Regions from separate parts of the Streptomyces sp. NBC_01257 genome, predicted to be linked through region 2. Evidence: riboswitches for the same ligand, from Rfam matches in the RefSeq annotation. Region 2 holds a riboswitch; the other holds the start of a gene.
What was found. Region 2 has a riboswitch for thiamine pyrophosphate ahead of thiO (glycine oxidase ThiO). Riboswitches for the same ligand answer to the same signal wherever they lie in the genome.

Region 1 (10,008 bases), 5.5 Mb from region 2:
CATCGTCTGGAGCGCGTCCTCAGGGAGCGCATCCGCCCCGCGATCCACCCCAGGACCATCCCGCTCGACGTGGAGATCTGGTCCACCACGGGGGAGCCGGTCTCCGTGGCGGAGGGGATCGCGGCCCCCACCCGTCCCATCGCCGCGGGCACGCCGTGGGGCGCGCCCTGGGGGACGAGCTGGTTCAGGGTCGGCGGCACGGTGCCCGAGGAGTGGGCCGGCCTCACCGTCGAGGCCGTGCTCGACCTCGGATTCTCCCCACGCACCCCGGGATTCCAGTGCGAAGGGCTCGTCCACCGGCCCGACGGCACCCCGGTCAAGGGACTCCACCCCCGCAACTCCTACGTCCCCGTCGCCTCCCCGGCCGTCGGCGGCGAGCAGATCCACTGGCACGTCGAAGCGGCCTCCAACCCCGATCTCGAAGCCGGCGGGGTGCCGTTCCAGCCCACACTCATGGGCGACCGGCTGACCGCGGGCGACGCCCCGCAGTACGTGCTCGGCCGGATGGAACTGGCCGTACGCGACGAGGCGGTGTGGAACCTCGTCATGGACCTGGAGGTCCTGGGCGAACTCATGGCGGAACTCCCGCTCGACGGCGCACGCCGCTGGGAGATCCTGCGCGCCGTCAGCAACGCCCTGGACGCCGTCGACCTCCAGGACGTCAACGCCACGGCGGCGGCCGCCCGGCAGGAACTGGCCGCGGTGCTCGCCGCCCCCGCCCTGCCGACGGCCCATCGCATCAGCGCCGTCGGCCACGCCCACATCGACTCGGCCTGGCTGTGGCCCCTGCGCGAGACCGTGCGGAAGGTGGCCCGCACCACCTCCAACATGACGGCCCTGCTGGAGGAGGAGCCCGACTTCGTCTTCACGATGTCCCAGGCCCAGCAGTTCGCCTGGATCAAGGAGCACCGCCCCGAGGTGTACGCCCGGGTGAAGAAGGCCGTCGCGGAGGGCAGGTTCGTACCCGCCGGAGGCATGTGGGTGGAGTCCGACACCAACATGCCGGGCTCCGAGGCCATGTCCCGGCAGTTCGTGCACGGCAAGCGCTTCTTCCTCGACGAGTTCGGCGTCGAGAACGACGAGGCGTGGCTCCCCGACACGTTCGGCTTCGCGGCGGGTCTGCCGCAGATCATCAAGGCGGCCGGCTCCAAGTGGCTGCTCACCCAGAAGATCTCGTGGAACCGCACCAACAAGTTCCCGCACCATACCTTCGACTGGGAGGGCATCGACGGCACCCGGATCTTCACCCACTTCCCGCCCGTCGACAGCTACAACTGCGAAATGTCGGGCCGTCAGATAGCCCACGCCGCACGGAACTTCAAGGAGAAGGGGGTCGCCACCCGCTCCCTCGCGCCGACGGGCTTCGGCGACGGCGGCGGCGGCACGACGCGGGAGATGGTCGCCAAGGCGGCCCGGATGCGCAGCCTGGACGGATCGGCGATCGTCGAGTGGGAGGAGCCCGCCGCCTTCTTCGCGAAGGCCGAGGCCGAATACCCCGACCCGCCCGTCTGGGTCGGTGAGTTGTACCTCGAACTGCACCGCGCCACGTTCACCAGCCAGGCGCAGACGAAGCAGGGCAACCGGCGCAGCGAGCACCTCCTCGTGGAGGCCGAACTGTGGGCGGCCACGGCGGCCGTACGGACCGGCGCCCCGTACCCGTACGAGCAACTGGACCGGATCTGGAAGACGGTGCTGCTGCACCAGTTCCACGACATCCTGCCCGGCTCCTCGACCTCGTGGGTCCACCGGGAGGCACGGGCCACCTACGCACGCGTCGCCGAGGAGCTCGGCGCGGTCATCGCCGCCGCGCAGCGCGCGCTCGCCGGAGTCGGACCGGCCACCACGGAACTCGTGTTCAACGCGGCCCCGCACACCCGCGGCGGAGTCCCGGCCGGTGGCGCGTCCGGCGCGTCCGCCCACGACCGGCCGGTCACCCCCACCGCACGCGAGGGCGGCGGCCACGTCCTCGACAACGGACTCCTGCGGGTCGAGATCGACGCGAGGGGACTGGTGGTCTCCGCCTACGACATCGCCGCGGGCCGGGAGACGATCGCGCCGGATCAGGCGGCCAACCTGCTCCAGCTCCACCCGGACTTCCCCAACCAGTGGGACGCGTGGGACGTCGACGCCTTCTACCGGAACGTCGGCAGCGACCTCACCGACGTCGCCGAACTGACCGCCGACGCGGACGGGGTGCGGGTGGTCCGCGTCTTCGGCGACTCCCGGGTCACCCAGCTCCTGTCGCTTCCGGCCGACGTCAGACGGCTCGACATCGACACCGAGGTGGACTGGCACGAGACGGAGAAGTTCCTGAAGCTGGCCTTCCCGCTGGACGTGAAGGCCGACCGGTACGCCTCCGAGACGCAGTTCGGCCACGCCTACCGGCCCACCCACCAGAACACCAGCTGGGAGTGGGCCAAGTTCGAGGCCTGCAACCACCGCTTCGTCCACTTCGACGAGCCGGGCTGGGGCGTGGCCCTCGTCAACGACTCCACCTACGGGCACGACGTCAGCCGTTCGGTGCGCACCGCGGACGAGGGCACCACGACGACCGTGCGGGCCTCCCTGCTGCGCGCCCCGCGCTACCCCGACCCGGAGACCGACCAGGGCGTCCACCGCTTCCGGCACGCGCTGGTGCCGGGCGCGACGATCGGTGACGCGGTGCGCGAGGGATTCCGGGTGAACGTGCCCGAACGGCGGGTGACCGGCTCCGCCGAGGTGGCCCCGCTGGTGACCGTTGACAACGATGCCGTGGTGGTGAGCGCCGTGAAGCTGGCGGACGACCGAAGCGGCGACCTCGTCGTCCGGGTCTACGAGGCGAACGGAGGACGCGCCCGCGCCACGGTCACGGCGGACGCCTTCGCCGCCGGACGGGCCGCCGTGACGGATCTGCTGGAGCGCCCGATCGCCGACGCCGGGCCACCGGACACCGCGGGGGACGGGGTGGTCCTGTCCCTCCGGCCCTTCCAGATGGTGACGTTGCGCCTGCCGCGCGCCTGACCCCCGCGGCCGGCCGCCGCTTCCGGCCCACCCTCCGTGTCCCCCGCCCGGACGGCGCACCTCCCCTCAGGAAGGACCCTCACCGTGCACGACGAACGCCGGATCATCGAGCAGCGGATCCGTACGCTGCTCGATCGCGTCGTCCGCCCCGCCCTGTACACCTCCGCCCTCCCGCTCACCCTGTCCGCCTGGCACGTCGACGGCGAGCCCGTGCCCGTCGCCGACGCCCTGACCGCCGTGTACGAACCGTTCACGGCCGGCGGGGCCTGGGGCGGCCCCTGGTCGACGACCTGGCTGCGGGCCACCGCGCGGATTCCCGCCGCCTGGGCGGGCCGCCGTGTCGAGGCCGTCTTCGACCTCGGCTTCGACCTCGACCGGGGGCCGGGCGGCCAGGCCGAGGGGCTGGTTCACGACGCCCACGGCTCGCCCCTGCAGGGGCTGCACCCGTACCACCGCAGTGTGCTGCTGACCGATGCGGCCACGGCGGACTCGCCCGTCGACCTGCTGATCGAACTGGCCGCCAACCCGCCGATCGTCGGCAGCGCCGGCCTCCACACCCATCACGGCTCCTTGGAGACCGCGGGCGACGACCCCCTCTACCGCCTCGAACAGGCGGAGATCGCGGTCCGCGAGGACGACGTCTGGCACCTCATCCATGACATCGAGGTGCTGGACGAGCTCATGCACGAGCTCCCCGAAGGGTCCTCGCGCCGCCACGAGATCCTGCACGCCCTGCGCCGCGCGGCCGCCGCCGTCGACCCCGACGACGTGCCGCGCTCCGCGGCAGCGGCCCGCAGCCGGCTCGCCGGTGTGCTGTCCCGGCCCGCGCACGCCTCCGCGCACACCCTGAGCGCCGTCGGCCACGCCCACATCGACTCCGCCTGGCTCTGGCCGGTCCGCGAGACCGTACGCAAGTGCGCCCGCACCTTCACCAACATGACCACGATGGCCCGGGAGTACCCCGAGCTGGTCTTCGCCTGTTCCTCCGCCCAGCAGTACGCGTGGATGAAGGAGCAGCGGCCGGAGATCTTCGCCCGGATGCGGAAGGCGGCCGCCGACGGCACCTGGGTTCCGGTCGGCGGCATGTGGGTGGAGGCGGACGGCAATCTGCCCGGCGGTGAGGCGCTGGCCCGTCAGCTCGTCATGGGGCGGCGGTTCTTCGCCGAGGAGTTCGGGACCGAGCAGGACGGCGTCTGGCTGCCCGACTCCTTCGGCTACACCGCCGCCTATCCGCAGCTCGCCAGGCTGGCAGGCGCCAAGTGGTTCCTCACCCAGAAGCTCTCCTGGAACGAGACCAACAAGCTCCCGCACCACACCTTCGACTGGGAGGGCATCGACGGAACCCGGATCTTCACCCACTTCCCGCCCGTCGACACGTACAACGCCTCGCTCAGCGCGAGCGAGAACGCCCACGCCGAGGCCAACTTCGCGGACAAGGGTGTGGCGAGGCGCTCCCTCGTCCCGTTCGGCTACGGCGACGGCGGCGGCGGGCCCACCCGCACCATGCTGGAGAAGGCGCGCCGGCTCCGCGACCTCGAAGGGTCACCCAAGGTCGAGATCGTCGCCCCCGGCCGGTTCTTCGCCGAGGCCCGCGCCGAGCAGGACCGGCCGCCCGTGTGGCGCGGCGAGCTCTACCTGGAGAACCACCGGGGTACGTACACCAGCCAGGCCCGCACCAAGCGCGGCAACCGGCGCAGCGAGGCCCTGCTGCGGGAGGCCGAGCTCTGGGCCGCGACGGCATCGGTCCTGGCCGGCGCGCCCTACCCGTACGAGCGGCTGGAAGCGGTGTGGCGGCGGGTGCTGCTCAACCAGTTCCACGACATCCTGCCCGGGTCCTCCATCGCCTGGGTGCACCAGCAGGCCGAGCGGGAGTACCGGGAGATCCGCGCCGAGCTGGAAGCGATGACCGGGGCCGCCGCCGGGCATCTGCCGGGCGGCCCCGCCCTGCTCAACGCCGGTCCCTACGCCCGCCGCGAGGTCGCCGTCGTCGCAGGCGGCACCGGGCTGCCGCACGCCCAGCAGCTCTCCGACGGCAGGGAGGCGGTCCTCGCCGACGTGCCCGCGCTCGCCACCGGCGGCACGCTCGGCCGTCCCCGCCAGGCCGTCACCGCACGCGCCGACGACGGCGGATACGTCCTGGACAACGGCCTGCTGACCGTCGTCGTGGACAGCCGGGGGCTGGTCACCTCGGTGTACGACCGCACCGCCCGGCGCGAGGCGATCGCGCCCGGCGCCGCGGGCAACCTGCTCCAGATCCATCCCGACGACCCCAACCTGTGGTCCGCCTGGAACATCGACCGGTACTACCGCGACACCGTGCACGACCTCGACGAGGCCGACTCGGTGACCCTGACGGACGCGGGCCCGCTGCTCGCCTCCGTACGCGTCGAGCGCACCCACCGCGCCACCACGATCGTCCAGCACCTCGAACTGACCGCGGAGAGCCGTCAGCTGACCGTCCGCACCGACATCGACTGGCAGGAGCGCGACGCCGTGCTCAAGGCGGCCTGGCCGCTCGACGTGCACGCGGAACGGGAGAGCGCCGAGATCCAGTTCGGCCATGTGCAGCGGCCCACCCACGAGAACACCAGCTGGGACGCCGCCCGCTTCGAACTGTGGGCCCACCGCTGGGTGCACGTCGGCGAACGGCACTGGGGCGCCGCCCTGCTCAACGACTCCACCTACGGCCACGACATCGGCCGCGACACCCGCGAGGAGGACGGCGGCACCACCACGACCGTCCGGCTCTCGCTGCTGCGGGCCCCGCACAGCCCCGACCCGCAGGCGGACCGGGGGCGCCACGCGTTCAGCTACGCCCTGCTCACCGGCGCCGGTGTCGAGGAGGCCATCGCGGGCGGGTACGCGCTCAACCTGCCCCTGCGTCCCGCTCCGGCCGAGGCCCGCGCGCTGGTCACCCTCGACACGACGGATGTCGTCGTGGAGTCGGTCAAGCTCGCCGACGACCGCAGCGGAGACGTGATCGTGCGGCTGTACGAGGCCTGTGGGGGAGCGGTCACGGCACGGCTGACGGCGGGCTTCCCCGTCGCCGGGATCGCCGACTGCGACCTGCTCGAAGAACCGGACCAGGAGCTGATGCCACCGGCCGAGCCGGGTTCGGGCCCGCCCGGCCCGTCGTCGGCGGAGCTGCGGATGCGCCCCTTCCAGATCCGCACCCTGCGCCTGCGCCCGGCAGGACCGGGCGCAGGTCCCTCTCAGGAGCGTCGGCTCAACCGCAGTGGTGCGTAGACCGCCAGGGCCACCAGGAACGCCACACCGTAGGCGAGGTCGGCCCCGTGCAGCGCCGTGGCCACCGGGCCCACGTACAGGCTGGTGTTCATGAACGGCACCGCGGCCGCGAAGGCGACGGCGAACGCGGTGAGCGCCGGCCACCACGGCTGCCGGCGGGAGCTCTCGGCGGCCAGATCGACCGGCGCGCCACCGCGGGCCCTCGACCGGACGATCCAGTCGACGGCGACGATCGCGACGAAGCCGGGGATCCAGTAGCCGACGAGCAGCAGCACGTTCTGGAACCGGGCCGTGGTGTCGGCCGCGTGCATCCACAGCACCAGCGGGAATCCGAGCGCGGCGGCGAGTGCCGCCGCGACGGGGCGCGGCAGGCGGACCCCCATGGTCTGCAGCGCCAGCGATCCGCTGTAGTCGTTCATGGCGTTGCTGCACAGCGCGGCGAGCGCCACCGCGAGCAGCCCGAACCCGCCGAGGGCGCCGCCGCCCAGCAGGGTGTCGATGCCGTGCGCGGTCTGGTCGGTGAAGACGGACGCACCCCACAGCCCGAGGGTCTGGACCGCGACGAACGAGGCGCTGATGCCGAGCAGGGTGCACCAGAACATCCGCGGCCGGGACGCGGTGGCCGGCAGATAGCGGCTGAAGTCACTGGCGTACGGCGCCCAGGACACGGCGAGGCTCAGTGCGATGGTGCAGGTCAGGACGAAGGCACCGGCCCGGTCGGCGCCGTGCACCGAGCCGGTCGAGGCGGGGTGCACACCGTCCAGGAGCTTCGTGGCGAGCACCAGGAAGGCGGCGGCCAGCGCGAACGTCATGACGGTCTGGAGCCGGTGGATCACCTCGTACCCCAGGACGCCGAGCGCCCCCTGCGCTGCCATCATGACCAGCACGCCGAGCCAGAACGGCCAGCCGCACAACTGGGCCAGCGCGTCCCCGCCGAACAGACCGATCAGCGCGTCCCAGGCGATGGACGACAGCCACTGCAGAGCGCCGGGGACGACGACGCCCCGGCCGAACGCCAGCCGTGCGAGCGGGAGTTGCCCGGCACCGGTCCGGCTTCCCCAGGTGCCCAGGTACGCGGTGGGCACGGCGCCCACCAGCGTGCCGAGCACGACGGCGGCGAGCGCCGTCGCGAAGTCCAGGCCCAGCGCGATGCCGACCGTGCCGGTGAAGACCCCGGTCATGGTCAGGTTGGGGGCGAACCAGACGGTGAACAGCCGGCCGGGCCCGCCGTAGCGGCGGTCCTCGGGCACGGGGGCTATGCCGTGCGCCTCGACGCGCAGATCGCCGGGGGCGGTGGGCATGCGCCCGCCGAAAGCGGGCCGGGCTTCCACCGCTGCGCGCTCGTCCTGGGCATACGGCAATGACATGAGACATCCCTCCGCCAGTGCTAACTGGTTCAGGTTCGACGGGTGTGTTCTCAGCCCCTTGTGGGGCACCCCGTGTCCGGTTCGGCGGTCAGGATAGCCGGACCCGCGCACCTGCCCGTGCGGCGGGGTCGCCGGCGAGGGCCGGAAGGGAAGCGCGCGGCGGAACCCGCGCCGCCGCGTCCGCCGCGGCCCGCTCAGGCGAAGAGCTTGGCGACGTACGCGGAGAGGTTGGCCGTCGTGCGGGCGATCTGCTCCTCCACGGTCAGCGACTCCTTGAAGCGGGCGCCCGAGGCCACGGCCTTCTTCCCCCGCACATAGAGCGAGCAGGCCAGATCGGTGCACATGTACAGGCCGACCGAATTGCCGTCCCGTCCCGCCGGGCCGGTCTTGCGGGCGGTCATCAGCGACACCCCGCTGCCCGGGTGCGTGGTCAGACAGAGCGAGCACATGCTCCGGTGCAGGAAGCCGCGCTGCTGGGAGGGGAAGCGCAGCGTGATGCCGGTCAGCCTGCCCTCGTGCTCGGTGACGATGTAGCTCCGTCCCGGGGCGGAGAGGTCACGCCAGCCCAGGAAGTCGAGATCGTCCCACGGCAGCTCGTCGAAGTCGCGGGGCAGCGGCAGGCGCTTGGCTTCTCCCTTGGAGCAATTCACGAACGATGTGCGGATGTCCTGCTCGGTCACGGCCTTCATGTCTACGAAGCTAACGCCGCCTATGGTCCCTAGGCAAATGATTAATGGGTGTAGGTCTACGCCTGCGTGCCCTCGGTCACGATGTCCAGCCGGTGCACGGGCGGATGCGCGATGCCGAGGTCCGGGCGCCAGGCCGCGAGGATCTGTGCGGAGGGGTCGAAGAGCGCCTTCGGCAGGTCCTCGGGCCGGGTCCACCGCCAGGTGCTGATGAGGTGGGGCTCGGTCACCTGTGCGGCGCCGTCCCCGGCCGTCACCAGCGCGGCCATCGTGACCCGGTTGATCCCGTGGACCGCGTCGTGGAGCATCGCGAAGACGCGCACCTCGTGCTCCTCGGCCTCCAGGCCCGTCTCCTCGCGGAGTTCCCGCACCGCCGCCGCCGCGATCGACTCGTGCGTCGGATCGACCTTGCCGCCGGGCAGCTCCCAGGTGCCGCTGTGATGCCGGCCGAGCAGGACGCGGCCCTGCCCGTCGAGCACGAGCACGCCGACACCCAGCGCCGCCTGGGCCAGGGGCGGGCGGGAGTTGCGGGCGGGGATCCGCGAAGTCGCGTCGCTGTCCATGGTGTTCCTCACGAGGTCGGTGACGGGTACGGGCCACCGAGCCTACGGGCGGGCGGGCCGGCCCCGGCGGTGGTCAGGCGGCCAGCCGCAGCGAGGTGGCCGAGATGCCGAGCCGCACGGTCTGCCCCCAGGTCAGCTCCAGCGCGTCCGCCTCCATGCCGTCGCCGAAGACCACCACCCGGTCGGACTCGACGGTCAGCCGCAGACCCTGTTCGCGGCCGAGCTCGCCCGAGACGAGCGAGGTGCCCGTGGCCGGGGACGGCCAGGCCTCCCGGACGAACCAGAGCAGCCGCGGATCGGTCGGTCCCGGCAGGGTGAGCGGGCTGCGGCGCTCCTGCCACAGGGAGCGCAGCCACCCGGTGGCACCGGTGCCCGTGCCGACCAGCACACCGGAGGAGGCCTGCGGTTCGGCGGGGGAGTCCACCCCGTCCGGGCCGAGCCGGTAGCGAGCCGTCTGGTGCCCGGACGGGCCCAGGTAGATCTCGTTGAGGGCCAGCAGCCGCTGGGTGTCGTCGGCCACCGCCTCCACCATGGTGAGTTCGTCCGCCCGGCCGCCCGGGGTGACCGCCGCCCGCAGCAGTGCGGGTGCGTCGGCCGGGCGGTGGCGGACCAGGACGCCCGGATTGCGGCCGGGATCGGTGTCGATGCCCACCACCGGCTGGCCGGAGAGGTACTTGGCGGCGTTGGCGACCAGCCCGTCCTGGCCGACGACGACCACCACGTCCTCCGGCGCGAACAGGAAGCGGTCCAGATCAGCCCGCTCCACCCGGGACCGGCGCCACTGGAGCGGCACCGCCGCCGCCACGTCGGCCAGCGCCTGCCGGGTCCTTTCGTGCCGCCGGGCCACCTCGTCGATGGACCGGCCCCGGCTGGAGAGGAAGAACGCCGCCTGGCCGTGCGTCCCGTGCCGGGCCAGCAGCTCCTCGTACTCGGTCGTGCGGTGGACCAGCACCGCCCGCGGCGCCAGGCTCACGCCCGGGTCTCCGGGGCGGGCCTGCCCAGCTTGGTCAGCAGGCCGGTCAGGACGTCGGGGGAGAGGGTCAGGCTGTCGATGCGCGGCAGGTTCTCGGCGAGCCGGGTGGCGGCCAGCGCGTGCAGCGTCGCGGCCTCGACCTCGCCGTGCACCCGCAGCCAGGCCGCCTGGGA
Region 2 (10,008 bases):
TCAGAACGCCGGGCGCTCCGGATCCAGCACCGCACGCCCCGCCGCCGGTGACGACGCCTCCGCGAAGTGCCGGCGCGGGATGCGTCCCGCCCGGTACGCGAGCCGCCCGCCCTCCACCGCATGGCGCATCGCGGCGGCCATCAGCTCGGGTTCCTGGGCCCGGGTCACCGCGGACGCCAGCATCACGGCCGCACACCCCAGCTCCATGGCGAGCGCCGCGTCCGACGCGGTGCCGGCGCCCGCGTCCAGGATCACCGGCACCCGCGCCTGCTCGACGATCAGCTGGAAGTTGTGCGGATTGCGGATGCCCAGACCGGAGCCGATGGGGGAGCCGAGCGGCATGACCGCCGCGCACCCCACGTCCTCCAGCTTCCGGGCCAGCACCGGGTCGTCGTTCGTGTAGGGCAGCACGGTGAAGCCGTCGTCCACCAGCGTCTCCGCCGCGTCCAGCAGCTCGACGGGGTCCGGCAGCAGGGTGCGCTCGTCGGCCACCACCTCCAGCTTGACCCAGTCGGTGCCGAGCGCCTCGCGGGCGAGGCGGGCGGTGAGCACGGCCTCGCCGGCCGTGAAGCAGCCCGCGGTGTTCGGCAGCACCCGGATGGAGAGCCGCTCCAGGACGGAGAGCACGGAGCCCTGCACGGTCGGGTCCAGCCGGCGCATCGCGACGGTGGTCAGCTCGGTGCCGGAGGCGGTCAGCGAGCGCTCCAGCACATCCAGGCTGGGCGCCCCGCCCGTTCCCATGATCAGCCGCGAGCCGAACACGGTGCCGCCGAGGGTGAAGAGGTCGTCGGACACGGTCAGCCTCCCTGGACAGCGGTCAGGACCTCGACCCGGTCGCCGTCGGCGAGCGCGGCCGCGGGCCACTGGCCGCGCGGTACGACGGTCTCGTTCAGGGCGGCCGCGACGCCCGACGGCGCACCGGTCAGCGAGGCGACGAGGGCGTCCAGCGTGGTGCCCGGCGCGACGGCGACGGTCTCGCCGTTCACGGACACGGAGACGGAGGCGGGGAGGGGGACGGGCTCGCTCATGCGGGCTGCTCCTGACGTGCGGGGGCGGCGGTGGGGGAGAAACGGCCGGGGGAGAAGGGGCGGGCCACCTCGGGCAGCTCGCCGTCGGCCAGCAGCTGCGCCATGGCATCACCGGTGACGGGGGTGAGCAGCACCCCGTTGCGGTGGTGGCCGGTGGCGAGATGGAGGCCGGGCAGGGCGGTGCGGCCGAGCAGCGGGGCGTTGTCCGGGGAGGCGGGGCGCAGACCGGCGCGCGTCTCGGTGAGCGGCAGCTCGGTGATGCCCGGCACCAGCTCGTGGGCGTCGCGCAGCAGCTCGTACACGCCGCCCGCCGTGACGGTGGTGTCCCAGCCCATCTCCTCGCTGGTGGCGCCGACGACCAGCTCGCCGTTCTCGCGCGGTACGAGGTAGACGTGGCTGCCCCGGACCACGGCCCGCACGGTGCGGGAGAGGAAGGGGGCGTACGCGGTGGGTACGGTCAGCCGCAGCACCTGGCCCTTCACCGGGCGGACCGGCGGCAGGACGTGCTCCGGCACGCCCGCGAGCCGGCCGCTGAGACTGCCCGCGGCGAGCACGACCTGATCGGCCGCCGGGTGCGTGCCGTCGGCCAGCCCGGCTCCGGTCGCCCGGTCGCGCTCCACCGTGAGCCGCTCGGCCCGGTGGCGGTGGAAGACGACTCCGGCCCGCTCGCACGCCGTCAGCAGCGCGGCGGCCAGCCGGCGCGGGTCGACCTGATGGTCGCCGTCGACCCGCAGCCCGCCCCGTACGCCCGGGGCCAGCATCGGTTCCAGCCGGCGGCACTCACGGCCGGTGAGCCACTCGGACTCCAGCCCCGAACGCTGCTGCAGGGCGTGCAGGTCCCGCAGATGGGCGCGGTCGTCGGCGTCCAGCGCGACGGCCAGGGTGCCGCAGGTCCGGAAGCCGATGTCCTGTCCGCTCGCGGCCTCCAGCTCCGCCGCGAACGACGGGTAGCGCACGGCGGAGGCGACGTTGAGACCGAGCAGCATCTCCTCGCCGTAGTGGAGTTCGGTGACGGCGGCCAGCATGCCGGCCGCGACCCGGGCGGCCCCGCCGCCCGGATCCGGATCGACGACGGCGGTGGAAAGACCGCGCTGCGCCGCCCGCCAGGCGGTGACCAGGCCGATGATGCCGCCCCCGATGACGAGGACGTCGGACCCGCTCGTGTGGTGGATACGCATGGGCGTCCAGCCCCTCCCTTCGCCGGCATGACCCGGATCAGGTTCGTACGGTCGGAGGCCGTCCAGCCTCCCTCTCAGCCCGGTGCGCCCGGGCTCCCGCGAGTTCTTTGCACGGGCCACCCTAGACCCCGTCCCGCGTGGCCGGTAAGGGAGCCGTGGCGCGGTGGACGCGGGCGCGGGGAGAGCGTCCGGGGCGACGATCCGGAAACCACCTGCCTGACGGACCGTCAGATGATTAAGGTGGACAGGTGAGCGAACAGACCGGACAGCAGCAGGCAGCGCGGCCGGGCCGCCGCGTCGTGATCGCCGGAGCGGGCATGGCGGGCGTGCAGACCGCGGTGGCCCTGCGCGAACAGGGCTTCACCGGCCCCGTCACGCTGATCGGCGCCGAACCGCACCAGCCGTACGACCGGCCGCCGCTGTCGAAGGCGGTCCTCCTCGGCAAGGCCGAGGACTCGGCCTTCGACATCGACTTCGAGGCGCTCGGCATCACCCTGCGGCTCGGGCTCGACGTGACGGCACTGCGCGCGGCCGACCACGAACTGGACACCCCGGACGGGCCCGTCCCGTACGACGCCCTGGTCGTCGCCACCGGCGCCGAACCCCTGGTGCTGCCCGGCTCCGAGGGCGTCCCGGGCGTCCACCTCCTGCGCACACTGGACGACGCCGCCCGGCTGCGCCCGGTCCTGGAACGGCAGCACGACGTCGTGGTCGTCGGCGCCGGCTGGATCGGCGCCGAGTTCGCCACCGCCGCCCGGGCGGCCGGCTGCGCCGTCACCGTCGTCGAGGCCGCGGACCGCCCGCTCGCCGGCGCGCTGCCCGCCGAGGTCGCCGCCCCGATGGCCGGCTGGTACACCGAGAGCGGCGCCGTGCTCCTCACCGGCGCCCGGGTCGCCCGCGTCGAGCCCGGCCGGGTCGCCCTCGCGGACGGCCGCACCCTCCCGGCCGACGCGGTCGTCGTCGGCATCGGAGCCCGGCCCGCGACCGGCTGGCTGGCCGGATCGGGCATCGCGCTCGGCCCGGACGGATCGGTGACCGCCGACGCGTCGCTGCGCACCTCGCTCCCCGACGTGTACGCGGTCGGGGACTGCGCCTCCTTCCCCTCGGCCCGGTACGGCGAACGGCTGCTCGTCCACCACTGGGACAACGCCCTCCAGGGCCCCCGCACGGTCGCCGCCGCCGTCGTCCGGGAGGACGGGGGGCAGCGCCCCGTCTACGACCCCGTGCCCTACTTCTGGTCCGAGCAGTTCGGCCGCTTCGTCCAGTACGCGGGCCATCACACGGGGGCCGACGCGCTGGTGTGGCGGGGTGATCCGGCGGACCCCGCGTGGTCGGTCTGCTGGCTGCGCGCCGGTGCGCTCGTCGCCGTACTGGCGGTCGGCCGTCCGCGCGATCTCGCGCAGGGCCGCAAACTCGTCGAATCAGGGGCGGAACTCGACCCGGAGCGGGTCGCCGACCCCTCCGTGCCGCTGAAATCGGCCACGCTCTGACCAGGTGTCCGACCCCCGTACGGTCGGCCCGGGTACCGACTGTCGGTCCGGGATGGCACGCTTGTCCCCGTGACCGAGATTGACGCAAAGATCGATGCTCTCGTCCCCGCCTGGCTCCACCTGCCCGACATCGCCGAAATGTTCGATGTCGAGGTGACGCGCGTGCGCCAGCTGGTCAAGGAGGGCCAGCTCATCGCCGTGCGCCGTGGTGAGAACCGGGCGCTCCAGGTGCCTGCCGCCTTCATCGACGGCGACAAGGTGGTCAAGGGCCTTTCGGGGACCCTGACGCTCCTGAGGGACGACGGCTACTCCGACGCGGAGATGCTGGAATGGCTCTTCACACCCGACCCGAGCCTGCCGGGCACGCCCGCGCAGGCACTGAGTGAGAATCGCGGCACGGAGGTGAAGCGCCGCGCCCAGGCGCTCGCCGTCTGACCGACCGCCGCACGGGGAATGCGGGCCGCGCCGCGCGGCCCGCATTCCGCGCGGCACCACCGAACCACCGCCATCGCTTCCCCGGGGGGAACCGCACCATGTCCACGCCTCGCGCGCAGCTGTCCGACGCCCGGCTCTACCTGTGCACGGACGCCCGCCGGCGCCAGGGTGACCTGCCCGCGTTCCTCGACGCGGTCCTCGCCGGCGGTGTCGACATCATCCAGCTGCGCGACAAGGGCATGGAGGCAGCAGAGGAGCTCGAACACCTCGCGCTCTTCGCCGACGCCTGCAAGCGGCACGGCAAGCTCCTCGCGGTCAACGACCGGGCCGACGTCGCCCACGCCATCGGATCCGATGTGCTGCACCTGGGCCAGGGCGACCTGCCGGTCCCGGCCGCCCGCGCCGTCATCGGCCAGGACGTGGTCATCGGCCGCTCCACGCACGCCGAGGCCGAGGTCGACGCGGCCGTCGCCGAGCCCGGCGTCGACTACTTCTGCACCGGCCCCTGCTGGCCCACCCCGACCAAGCCCGGCCGGCACGCCCCCGGCCTGGACCTGGTGCGGTACGCCGCCTCGCTCGCCCCCGCCCGCCCGTGGTTCGCCATCGGCGGGATCGACGCGGGCAACCTCGACCAGGTGCTGGACGCCGGAGCACGCCGGGTCGTCGTCGTGCGGGCCGTCACCGAGGCCGCCGATCCGGCCGCAGCGGCCGCGGACCTGGCCGCCCGGATCCGGGACCGCGCCGGCGCCTGACCCGGAACCCGACCGGCCGGTTCGGGACAGGAGTGTCCGAAGCGTGGACAAAGTTCGGGCAATCAAGCCAAATCGCCCCAGTTCGGTTGGGTGCTCGCCGTGCCCTGGTTAACCTGCCGGTATGGCCCTTGGCACACCTTCCACCAGGACAGATCACGCGCGCACCGTGCGTGAGATGCTCGCGACCGGCAAGACCTCGTACTCGTTCGAGTTCTGGGCGCCCAAGACCGAGAAGGGCGAGCGGAATCTCTGGAACGCGTTGCGCCGGGTCGAGGCGGTGCGGCCGAGCTTCGTCTCCGTGACCTACGGCGCCGGCGGCTCCACCCGGGCCGGGACGGTGAAGGCGACCCAGGACATCGCGGCCGAGTCCACCCTCACCCCGGTCGCGCACCTCACGGCGGTCAACCACTCCATCGCCGAGCTGCGCAACATGGTGGGCCAGTACGCGGACGCCGGGATCCGGAACATCCTCGCCGTGCGCGGAGACCCGCCGGGCGACCCGATGGGACCGTGGGTCGAGCATGCGCAGGGTGTGCGGTACGCGGCGGACCTCGTCCGGCTGATCAAGGAATCCGGCGATTTCTGTGTCGGCGTCGCGGCATTTCCCGAACGGCATCCGCGCTCGGCCGACTGGGACAGCGACATCCGGCATTTCGTGGACAAGTGCCGCGCCGGTGCGGACTACGCGATCACGCAGATGTTCTTCGACCCGGAGAATTATCTCCGGATGCGTGACCGGGTGGTCGCTGCGGGTTGCGACACCCCGGTCATCCCCGAGGTCATGCCCCTCACCAGCGTCCGGCAATTGGAGAGATTCGCCCAGCTCAGCAACGCGACCCTGCCCGCGGACCTGAAAGAACGCATCCTCGCCGCCAAGGACGATCCCGCCGCTGTACGCTCCATTGGCATCGACTTCGCAACGCGGTTCTGCGCGAAGCTGCTTTCCGAGGGTGTCCCCGGACTGCACTTCATCACGTTGAACAACTCGACGGCGACGCTCGAAATCTACGAGAATCTCGGACTGCACAAGCAGTCGTGACCGGCCGTACCCGCCACCACCCCGGGGCGGTGGCCGTAGAAGGGGGCGGGCATGGGCTGGACGGTCCTCTACATCGCGTTCGGCATCGTTGCGCTGTGGCTGCTCGGTGAGGTGCTGCTGCAGTACAAGGCACGCCTGCGCTGGCGCCTGCTCGCCTTCACCGGCTTCGTCGGTGTGGTCATCGGCGTCCTGATGCCGTCCGTGCCCGTCATCGCCCTCGGCGCGATCGCCTTCGCGACGGGGCAGACGTACGTCACGCTCTCCTTCCGCCGCGGCTTCTCGACGGGCTGGGCCATAGGGGGCAGCCCCGGGGAGAGCCGCCGCCGTCGCGCCGGCGCGGAGCGGGAGCCCACGCTCCAGGTCTCGGACCTGGAGATGGAGTACGGCCACGAGACCCCGGCGCCGCCGGCGGCCGCACCGCTGTCCGGACCGGCCGCGGTCTACGAGCCGGAGCCGCTGCCTGACGACACCGGGCAGTACGGCATCTACACCGATCCCCGCCCGCAGCAGGACCAGCACCACGAGCCCCAGGGGCAGCCGCAGTACGCCGCGTACGACCCGTACACCGACTACTCCGCGTATCCGGCCCAGGGCCAGGAATCCCCGTACACCGGAGCGGGCCAGGACACCTACGCCGGCGCCGGCACCGGTCAGTACGACTACGGCACGGACCAGCAGCAGTACGCCGCCTACTCCGACCCGTACATCGGCACCACCGCGGGGACGCAGCAGTACGGCACGTACGGGGGCTACGGGCACGACGAGAACTACGACAGCTACGGCAACGGCCAGCAGTTCGCCGACCCGTACGCCCAGCAGCCGGCCCAGTCCCAGCCCTACGCCCCCGACACCCCGCCGGGCGGGGTCTGGGTGCCGCAGCAGCGCGAGGGCGAGCAGTACCCGCCGATGCCGCCGGAGCAGCCCGCCCAGCCGACGCCGTACCCGAACGGCTACGACACGGGCTACAACGACCAGTACCGCTACTGAACCCTCCGGGCCCGCGGTCTCACTGCGAGCCCCGGAATCCGTCCCCCTCGACGACGATCCCCGCGACCAGCGCGCCGGACATCCCCGCGTGCGCGGGTCCGCCGCCCGGATGCGCCCAGCCGCCCGCCAGCAACAGCCCGGGCAGCCGGGTGCGGTTGCCCGCGTGGAGGAAGCCGCCCGCGGCGCCCGCCAGCGCGGGCGCCGGAACGGCCCCGCCCTCCGCACCGGTCTCGGCCTCGGTCTCCGCGGGCGTGCGCACCTCCATGCGCAGCACCCGCTCCCGCAGGCCCGGCACGGCCGCGCCCGCCACGTCGATCAGCGTGTCCGCGTAACGGGTCCGCACGGCCTCGTCGGTCCAGTCCACCGGGCCGTGCGGGGCGACCGTCGCCGTCAGCGTCACGGCCTCGTGGGCGTCGTCGGGACGGGTCGACGGATCGTCGGGGCGCAGCACCGTCACGGTGGGATCCGCGGCGAGCCGGCCACCGAACACCGCCTCCTGCTCGGCCGTCCGGTCCGCCGGATGCACCAGCGTCCGGTGCGCGGCGCCGGCCGGCCGGGCGCCGCGCAGCGACAGCAGCACCAGGAACCGGCCGGTGGGCCCGGAACCCTCCGCCCGCGGCTGCACCGTCACATCACCGTCCCGCCACAGCTCCTGAGCGTGCGTCAGCCCCGGACGCGGACGGGCGCCCAGCACCACATGGGCGGCCTCCGCGACCGTCCCGTCCGTCAGCTCGACGCCCGCCGCCCGGCCGTCCTTCTCCAGGACCCGGGCCACCTCGGCGCCGAAGACGAACTCCACCTTCCGGGCCAGGCACCGCTCGTACACCGCCTGCGCCAGCGCCCGCATGCCACCGGAGACGTACCAGCTGCCGAACGTCTCCTCCATGTACGGCAGCAGGGCCGCGCTCGCCGGGGCGCGCCGCGGATCCAGGCCGTACGACAGCGCGTACCCGTCCAGCACGGCGGCCAGCCGGGGGTCGGCCAGCTCCCAGGAACCGATCTCCGCCACCGTGCCCGCGCGCAGCGCCGGGCGCAGCAGCCGGCGCCGCACCGGCGCCGGATACGGATCGCGGCCCAGCACCTGCCAGTCGGGGCGCAACGGCTCCTCCAGCAGCGGCCGCCGCGACCGGTCCCACGCGTCCCTGGCCCGGTCGAGGAACGCGCCCCAGCTGCCCCCCGCGCCGCCGCCGAGCGCGGCGTCCAGGGCCGCGACGGTGCCGGCCCGCGAGGCGTTCGGCAGGGACACGTCCGTGCCGTCCGCGAAGACGTGGCGGCTCGCCGGGTCGACCTGGGTCAGGGTGACGCAGCGCTCCAGCGGCTCCTTGCCGGTCTTCACGAACAGGTCGCGGTAGACGGCGGGGAGATGGAGCAGACCGGGTCCGGTGTCGAACGCGAAGCCGTCGCGGGTATGGCGGCCGAGCGAGCCGCCGTAACTCTGCGACCGCTCGTACACCGTCACCCGGTGGCCTGCCACGGCCAGCCGGGCCGCCGCCGACATCGCGCCCATCCCGGCGCCGATCACCGCAATACGTGCCATGCCAGCGACCTTAACGGCCGCCTCGGACAGCTCAGCCGTCAGGCCGGTGCGATACGGATTCCGCGAGGCGCCTCTCCTCGCGCCGCTGCGCCCTGCGGCGCAGGAAACGGCGGATCCGGGAGGCCAGGAAGACCAGTATCACCAGGCCGAGGACCAGCAGCACCGCGGCGATGCCCGCCGCGATCCACGGATGGAATATGGCGAACGTGATGATTCCGGCGACGCCCAGGTCCTCGGCGACGCTCACCGCGATGTTGCTGAACGGCTCGGGGGAGGTGTTGACCGCCATCCTGGTGCCGGCCTTCACCAGATGGCTCATCAGCGCGGTGGAACCGCCGATGGCCCCGGCCGCGAGCTCCGGCAGCGAACCGTCGTCGCCCGCCAGCAGCGCCGCCACGACGGCGCCGGCGACCGGCCTGATGACGGTGTGCGCCGTGTCCCAGACCGAGTCCACGTACGGGATCTTGTCGGCCACCACCTCGCACAGGAAGAGCACGCCGGCCACGACGAGCACATCGGTGCGCTGCAGCGACGCCGGCACCTCGTCGGTGACACCGGTCGCACCGAAGATGCCGAGCAGGAGGACCACCGCGTAGGCGTTGATCCCGCTCGCCCAGCCACTCGTGAACACCAGGGGGAGTACGGACACGGACGTGATCGTAACCAGGTGGCGCACGGGCGCGGGAGGGCTCGGGTGCGCAGGTCTGAGTATCCGTACCTAGAGGGTGAGATGAGTAGGGACGCGGATGGGCCGCGACCTGCGCAAACGGCAGAGTGGGGAGCACGGGAGGGGCGCTGCGCCGGTACCGCCGGCACGGGGCGGCGGAGCGGGCGCGGCACTTCTTCCCAACGGGGGTGCACGGCGGAGGACTCGGGACCACGGGGGAACGCACGGGGTCACGGGGGAGGTTCTCCGGCAGCACGGAAGGCGCCGGTCGGACGAGGCTCGGGGGGATCGAGCCCCGTCCGGCCGGTGCCTTCGTCACGTCCGGGAGCCGTACGGGGGGCCGCCGGTGTCAGCGCCCGCTGACCCGCCCGTGCAGCAGCAGCGACAGCGCCGAGTGCACGTCGTCGATCGACCGCTCCGGCTGGAACGCCTGCCAGTCCAGCGCCGCCACCAGCACCATGCCGACCAGAGCGGCCGCCGTCAGCGGGATGTCGATCTCCTCGCTCAGCTCACCGCCCGCGACACCTTCCCTGAGCACTCCCTCGACCACGGCGACGGCCTCCTGACGCACCACCAGCAAGGTGGCCTGCCAGGCGCGGTTGGTGCGCCACAGCTCGGCCACGTACAGCTGGGTGAAGGCCGGATAGCGGTCGATGAAGGCCAGACCGGCGCGGATCATGGCGTCCAGCGCCTCGACCCGGCTGCCGCCGCGCTCGTCGGTCTCCTCCGCGGCCGAGCGCAGCGAGGAGGTGAGCAGCCCGACACCGTGGCGCAGCAGCTCCTCGAAGAGCTCCGTCTTGCTCTTGAAGTTGTAGTAGACCGTGCCCTTGGCGACCCCGGCGCGCTCGGCGATCTCGTCCACCGTGGTCGCCGAGAAACCCTTCTCGGCGATGAG

Region 1: another riboswitch for thiamine pyrophosphate. It lies ahead of OG408_RS35485 (purine-cytosine permease family protein); the one in region 2 lies ahead of thiO (glycine oxidase ThiO).

The regions. Positions count from the first base shown of each region.
Region 1 is NZ_CP108472.1:8,135,644-8,145,651, forward strand. Features, by position in the region: gene OG408_RS35475 (alpha-mannosidase) at 1-3,000, shown strand, start outside; gene OG408_RS35480 (alpha-mannosidase) at 3,085-6,246, shown strand; gene OG408_RS35485 (purine-cytosine permease family protein) at 6,213-7,613, opposite strand; TPP riboswitch at 7,603-7,696, opposite strand; gene OG408_RS35490 (FBP domain-containing protein) at 7,808-8,302, opposite strand; gene OG408_RS35495 (nucleotide triphosphate diphosphatase NUDT15) at 8,359-8,862, opposite strand; gene OG408_RS35500 (hypothetical protein) at 8,936-9,835, opposite strand; gene OG408_RS35505 (SPFH domain-containing protein) at 9,832-10,008, opposite strand, start outside.
Region 2 is NZ_CP108472.1:2,588,652-2,598,659, reverse strand. Features, by position in the region: gene OG408_RS10940 (thiazole synthase) at 1-795, opposite strand; gene thiS (sulfur carrier protein ThiS) at 798-1,028, opposite strand; gene thiO (glycine oxidase ThiO) at 1,025-2,206, opposite strand; TPP riboswitch at 2,203-2,316, opposite strand; gene OG408_RS10925 (NAD(P)/FAD-dependent oxidoreductase) at 2,455-3,696, shown strand; gene OG408_RS10920 (Rv2175c family DNA-binding protein) at 3,766-4,131, shown strand; gene thiE (thiamine phosphate synthase) at 4,230-4,883, shown strand; gene metF (methylenetetrahydrofolate reductase [NAD(P)H]) at 5,005-5,922, shown strand; gene OG408_RS10905 (hypothetical protein) at 5,974-6,909, shown strand; gene OG408_RS10900 (phytoene desaturase family protein) at 6,929-8,446, opposite strand; gene OG408_RS10895 (DUF4126 domain-containing protein) at 8,478-9,095, opposite strand; gene OG408_RS10890 (TetR/AcrR family transcriptional regulator) at 9,463-10,008, opposite strand, start outside.